DNA from 2 places in the Segeticoccus rhizosphaerae genome. Region 2 is predicted to be linked to the other one. Evidence: riboswitches for the same ligand, from Rfam matches in the RefSeq annotation. Region 2 holds a riboswitch; the other holds the start of a gene.
The links. Region 2 has a riboswitch for cobalamin ahead of FCN22_RS04020 (SCO2322 family protein). Riboswitches for the same ligand answer to the same signal wherever they lie in the genome.
Positions count from the first base shown of each region.

Region 1 (3,407 bases), on a different contig from region 2:
CGGCCGCCTTGTCGGACTCGAACCCGATCCGCTGCTTCTGCAGGTAGTCGTGGTAGCCCATGACCCCGAGACCGAGGCTGCGGGCCTTCTCGGTGTAGCGCACCGCGCGCTCCAGTCCGCGGATGGTACGGGCCTTGCGCAGGAACGCCTCGGCGACGGCGTCGAGGAAGACGCATGCGACGTACGCGGTGTCCTGTTCCTTCCATTCGTCGTATGTCGAGAGGTTCAGCGAGGAGAGCACGCAGGTGTAGGAGTGCTCCTCGTCACTGAACAGCGTGATCTCCGAGCAGAGGTTCGACGCCTTGTTCTTCAGGCCGTTGGTCTTGTAGGACTCGGTCTGCATCTCGTTGACCGTGTCGACCTTCCAGATGTAACCCTTGCCGAGCACGACGCGGATCTTCAGGACGCGCTGGTACCGCTCCAGGGCGTCCTTGTCGCCGGCGAGCATGCGGTCGATGAAGGCCTGGCTGAAGATCCAGCCGACGTTCCTGTTGGCCGGCTCGCGGAAGATCAGGTCGGCGAGCTCGAAGAAGTCGGGATGGTCCACCGGCAGGTAGCCCGCCCAGGAGCCTCGGCGGGTCGCGCCTTGGCTGATCTGGTTGGTCATCTCGACGAAGTTGCAGAAGACCGGGACGACGCCGTTGGCCCTGCCATTGTCGGAGAACTTCGCGCCGCGGGGGCGGATGTCGCCGAGGTAGGCCGAGGTGCCGAATCCGTTTTGGGACAGGATCGCAGCCTCCTTGAGGGTGTCGTAGAAGCCCCAGACGGAGTCCTCGACATAGGAGCCCTCGCACGAGACCGGCAGACCGCGGTTGGTGCCGAGGTTGGCCAGGACCGGGGTCGATGGGGAAAGCCAGCCGTTCCAGATGGCCTCGAAGAAGAGCTCGGTCCAGGACCTGCCGTTCTCCCGGGCATACAGCCCGTCGGCCAGCTTGCCTGCGGTCGCGGCGATCGTCTCATACCGCTCGCGGACGCTCTGCCCGGCGACTGTGTACTTCGCCTTGAACATGGCATAGCCGGCGGTGGTCATGAAGCCCGGCACGGTGCCCTGCGCCTGCAGCGCCTTACGCTCCGAGGAGAGCGTCTCCCAGTTGTTGTCAGCCATCAGAACTCGAACTCCGTCTCTCCGATGGTGCGGTTGTACTCGTTGCCGGTGACCTGGAAGAAGTCGTGGAACTGCGTGCCGTTGATGCCGTTGTAGAACCATTCGGCGATGGGGTTCGACTCGATCTCGAACAACGGCTCCATCCGCATGTTTCCCAGCGTCATGTTGACCCGGGACTTCACGAAGGCCTCCAGGTCGGCCTGCTCGATGCAGGCGATCGGCCCGTGCGCGAAGAGCATCTCCACGATGCGGGCCTCGTGGGCGTAGAGGCACTCGGCGACCTTGCGGACCCGGGCGAACAGGTCGTCGCGCTCGGCCTCGAACTTGTCACGCGAGACTGTGGCCTCGTACTCGCCAAGGGTGGTGTTGAAGAGCCAGGCGCCGCCGGTGGCGTGCAGGTTCTCGTCACGAGCAGAGAAGTTGATGCCGCTGATGACGTTCTGAACCAGGTTCTTGCCACCGGACTGGAAGTGTTTGAGGAAGGCGAAGTTGGAGTAGAGGACACAGTTCTCCATCAGCGTGAACACGCTGAGTGCATACAGCAGGTCCTCCTCGCCGATGGCATCCCACACGAACTGGATACGGTCGGCCAGCACCGGGTCGTTCTTGTAGGAGTCGTAGAACTCCTCGGTGTCGATCATCAGCGTCTTGTTCAGCTTCGAGTAGAACGGCGCGTGCATGTTCAACTCTGCGAACGAGAAGGCGTTGGTCATCATCTGGATCTCGGGCCGTGGGAACGCATGGAAAATGCGGTCGCCCCACACCTCGCCACCGAGGATCAGCTCGTAGATGGTGAACAGCTTCAAGGTCGTCTTGACCGCCGCCTGCTCAGCGGGGGTCATGTTGACCAAGAAGTCCTGCTTGTCGTTCTCGACCGGGATCTCCTCAGCGGTCCAGAAGATGCTGCGCTGCTTCTTCGCCAGGTCTTCGGCCATGGTGTAGTCGAAGACGTAGGCGGACTTCTCGGTTCGGATCGGGAGATCCGTGGTGTCGATCATGCCCTCTGTCCTCTCGTCAGTGGGGCGATGAGCGCATCCACGACAGGAGGAAGGAGCGACGACTCCATCGATCCTCTGACCTTCCCTCGAGGTCGCGGACCTCACCGATGACGGTGAGCACTGGCAGGTGTCGGACTCAGCGCTCCTGGAGCACTTACCGTTGCGGGGCAGTCCCGGATTCTCACCGGGTTCCCTCTTACGACGACGACTCTGGCTGAGTCGCCGAACCAGCTGCGAGCACCACTATATGCGGAAATCACACCCATGCAACTACCTAGATGTAGTGGTCGCGAAGAATTGTTCGCCGCCGTGTCGCGCCCCCGCTGACGCCCGGCCCACTCAGCGCTGAGGGGTCGTGACCGGTGCGGCTCGTGCTGTGCCGGTTGGTCAGCGCTGCGCGCCAGGTGACGCTCGCACCTGGTCTGGAAGGGCGGTGCTTCGGGGAGCCTGGCGGCCGGGGACGAGGCGGGCGGAGTTGAGGATGAAGGCGGATTCGCTGCCGACGTGGACAATGGCGGCCAGGACGGGCCCGAGGATGCCCAGGGCGGCCAGGGCCATGCCGACCAGGTCGACGGCGATGGTGCCGATGAAGTTGGCCAGCACGATCCGCCTGGCCCGGCGCGCGATCCGCAGGGTCTGGGTCAGGTCGGCCAGATCCGCGCTGATCAGGATGACGTCGGCAGTTTCCCGGGCGATGTCGGTGCCGGTTCCCATCGCGATGCCCACGTCCGCCTTCGCGAGGGAGGGGGCGTCGTTGACTCCGTCGCCGACCATGGCCAGCCGGCGCCCGGACTGGCGGAGTGCTTGGACGTGGCCGGCCTTGTCCGCTGGCAGGAGCTCGGCGTGGACCTCGTCGATGCCGACCTCGTGGGCGACAGCCTGTGCGGTCTGGGCGGTGTCGCCGGTGATCATCACCGTCTGCAGCCCGAGCCGGTGTAGGTCGGCCACGGCCTGCCGGGACGAGGCACGGACGGTGTCGGCCACCAGGATGGAGCCGGCATAGCGGTCACCGATGGCAACGTGGACCGCGCTGCCGCCGCCATTGTCCTGGGTGGGGGTGGTTGCCTCGGGGACGAGGCGCGTGTTGCCTGCCCGCACGCGGTGGCCGTCGACGGTGGCGATGACCCCGTGGCCGGGTTGGTAGTCGAAGTCGGCTGCTGCGCGAACGGGCAGTCCCCGGTCGGCGGCGTGTCCGGTGATCGCCCTTCCGATGGGGTGCTCGGAGTACCACTCGGCTCCGGCCGTCGCGGCGAGCAGGCCGTCGACGGTGATGCCGTCGGCAGGCCGCACGTCAGTGACTCGCA
Region 1 is NZ_SWMA01000048.1:17,857-21,263, reverse strand. It holds gene FCN22_RS19775 (ribonucleoside-diphosphate reductase subunit alpha) at 1-1,105, opposite strand, end outside; gene FCN22_RS19770 (ribonucleotide-diphosphate reductase subunit beta) at 1,105-2,103, opposite strand; cobalamin riboswitch at 2,209-2,350, opposite strand; gene FCN22_RS19765 (heavy metal translocating P-type ATPase) at 2,491-3,407, opposite strand, start outside.
Region 1: another riboswitch for cobalamin. It lies ahead of FCN22_RS19770 (ribonucleotide-diphosphate reductase subunit beta); the one in region 2 lies ahead of FCN22_RS04020 (SCO2322 family protein).

Region 2 (3,407 bases):
GGCGGTCCCGCCGTGCGCCCACCAGCAGCGCGGCCCCGGCCAGCAGCACGCCGACAACCAGCAGCGGTAGCCCGAGCAAGGCAGGGGTCGACCCGTCGAGCAGGCCGTAGAGACCGGCCACCACACCCAGCAGGCCGACCATCGTGAGCAGACTTCCCGCGCGCCTCGACCGGGCGGTGCGGTGCACGGAGCGGCCGTAGCCGCGCGACTCCATCGACGCGGCGAGGTCGAGCGAGCGTTCGAGGGCTCCCTCGAGCACCGGCACGGCGAGGTGCGCGAGCTCGCGCAGCCCCCGACCGGAGTGTCCTCGAAGGCGTCTCGCGGCCCGCACGCGGCCCGCGTCCTCGACCATCTGCGGCGCGTAGGTGAGGCCCACCACGACCGCCGTGCCCACGTCATACAGGGTGGCGGGCACGTAGCGCAGCAGCCGGCGCGGGCTCGCGAGCGCGTTGGCGGCGCCGAGGCACGCCAGGATCGCGGCGAGCCGCAGGCCCTCGTAGGCAGCGGACAGCAGCCCCTCCGCGGTGACGGGGCCGCCGATCCGCACGCCGGCGGCCCAGTCGGGCAGCGGCACCTCCGGGAGCCGGACGAGCACCACACGGCCGGTCACCCCACCGCCCAGCACCGCCACCATGGCCAGCCGCAGCACGATGGCGAGCAGGCCGATCGCGAGGAAGACCGCGAACGCGTTCGAACCGCCGATCTCCCGGCGCTCCAACACCGTCCAGGCCGCGACCGCGATGACCAGCAGCAGCAGGAACGGGTTGGTGGTGCGTGACGCGGCCGCGGCCAGGCCGACGGCCCAGACCCACCACGCGACAGGGTGGAGCAGTCGCGCGAGGGTGGGCCGGTCGGCAGCGGACAGCACGGGATCGTCGCCTCAGGGCTGCTGGCGGCGGCGCAGCGCGACGGCGCCCACGGCGAGCACTGCCAGGATGACGACCCCGACACCGACCCACGTGCCGGTCCCCGTGCCGGAGCCCTCGTCGGACCGGTCCTGGGACGCGCTGGCCTGGACGGATGCGTTGTCGCTGCTGGGGCTGCTGCTCGGCACCGCTCCGGCGGTTGACGCGGCGGTCGACGTCGCCGTGGACGTGGCGTCGGTGGACGGCGCGGGTGTGCTCGCCGCCTTGCCGGCGACCGTGAGCTGGACAGGCGTGTCGGGCTTCTTGGCCGCGGCAGACACGTCCTTGACCTCCTCGCCGCAGCCTTGGGCGGGATAGGCGTTGATGGCGCACACCAGGCCCTTCTGCGCGCGGACGTCGGCGACCGAAGCCAGCACCTCGTCACCGTGGGCCGCTTCGTCGACCTGCGCGCACTCGGCCACGGCGGCAGGAGGCTTGGCGCCGGCCGAACCGTCGGCAGGCCGCCCGTAGTCGATCACGACACCCACGCGCTTCTTGCCGTCGACGGCTGCGGTGTCACCGCAGATCTCTCCGAAGCTCGGAGTCGCCCGCGGGTCGCGGACGTCCTTGCTCGCGCCGGTGACGGCGAAGCGCCAGCCGTCGACAGAGCCGTCCTTGGGGGTGAGCTCGGCGGGCCCCTTGCTGGCGAAGGCCCATGCCCCGTCCTTGAGCTGGTAGTAGCCCCAGTAGCGGTAGGCCGCGGCGTGGGCCGGGCCGGCCGGCGCGAGCAGCATGGTGAACAGCGCCGCGAGCGCGGCTGCGACGAGCAGGATCACGAACGGGTGGCCTGCCCGGGCCTTCCGGACGGGGGCGGCAGTGGTGGCAACTGACATGTGCATTCCTCCTCACGGCCGGTGAGTGAGGCGCGGGACGGGACCCTGGGGCCCGCCCGAATCTCTGACTCCGGTCCGCGTTCCACGACGGATCTGATGTTGGAGCCGAGGGCCAGTGGCAGGTGCTCCGGCTTGCCGGCCCCGGGTGGTCACACCACGGGACACGGCCTACGGTTGCGGGTCAGCGCCGGACTTCGACCGGCTTCCCCTGATCACAGGCTTTCGGTGATCGAACCGTCCCACGTGGTCGGCGGGGTGTCAAAGGCGTCTCGAGGAGGAGGCACGCGTGGGTCGTGGCGGCGGAGGACTGCTGGTCGCCGGGACGACCTCGGACGCGGGCAAGAGCCTGGTGACCGCGGGGCTGTGCCGGTGGCTGGCGCGGGAGGGGGTGCGTGTCGCTCCCTTCAAGAGTCAGAACATGTCCAACAACTCGATGGTCTGCCCGGACGGTTCGGAGATCGGTCGGGCCCAGTGGCTGCAGGCGGTGGCCGCCCGGGCGACCCCGGAGGCGGCGATGAATCCGGTGCTGTTGAAGCCGGGCTCCGACCTGCGCTCGCACGTGGTGCTGATGGGCCGGCCCCACGGCGAGCTCGAGGCGGGGGAGTGGGCGACGAACCGGCGCGTTCTCGCGGAGCGCTCGTTCGAGGCCTACCGCGACCTGGCGGGCCGCTACGACGTCGTCATCGCCGAGGGGGCCGGCAGCCCGGCCGAGGTCAACCTGCGCGAGGGCGACTACGTCAACCTCGGCCTGGCCCGTTCGGCCGACCTGCCCGTCGTGGTCGTGGGCGACATCGACCGAGGGGGCGTCCTGGCCGCGATGTACGGCACGCTCGGCCTGCTCGACCCGGCGGACCGGGCCCACGTCCGCGGATGGATCGTGAACAAGTTCCGTGGCGACCTCGACCTGCTCCGGCCCGGTCTGTCGATGCTCGAGGAACGCACCTCACGCCCCGTGCTCGGTGTCCTGCCGTTCCTGTATGACGTGTGGCTGGACGGTGAGGACTCGCTCGCCGTGGCGGGGTGGTCCGGCGCCGACTCCGAGGGCGCATCCGAGCCGGCTGCCGCCGCGACACGGCCCGGCCCGACGATGACCGTTGTCGTGGTGCGGTTCCCGAGGGTCTCCAACACGACCGACGTCGACGCGCTGGCCGCCGAGCCCGGCGTCGACGTCCGGGTGGTGGCGGACCCCGACGCGGTGGCCCGGGCCGACCTGGTGGTCCTGCCGGGCTCGCGCGCCACGGTGTCCGACCTGTCCTGGCTCCGGTCGCGCGGCCTCGACCGGGCGTTGGCTCGGCGGGCCGCGGAGGGCCGTCCGGTGCTGGGTATCTGCGGCGGCTACCAGATGCTCGCCCGGACGATCGAGGATCCAGACGGTGTCGAATCACCTTCGGGCGGAAGCGTGCCCGGCCTGGGCCTCCTGCCGACGACGGTGCGGTTCGAAGCGGTCAAGAAGTTGGGGGCGCCACGGGGGGAGTGGCGCGGGACGGCCGTGACGGCATACGAGATCCACCACGGGACAACGCGGCTCCACCCGTCAGCCGCAGTACCGGACACCGTGGGGGATTCGCGCGAACGGTTCCTGGACGGGTGGCGGGTCGGCAGCGTCTGGGGGACGACCTGGCACGGCACGCTGGAGAACGACGCCTTCCGCCGCGCGTTCCTCCGGGCC
Region 2 is NZ_SWMA01000003.1:249,721-253,127, forward strand. It holds gene FCN22_RS04015 (energy-coupling factor transporter transmembrane component T) at 1-868, opposite strand, end outside; gene FCN22_RS04020 (SCO2322 family protein) at 881-1,738, opposite strand; cobalamin riboswitch at 1,839-1,970, opposite strand; gene FCN22_RS04025 (cobyric acid synthase) at 2,025-3,407, shown strand, end outside.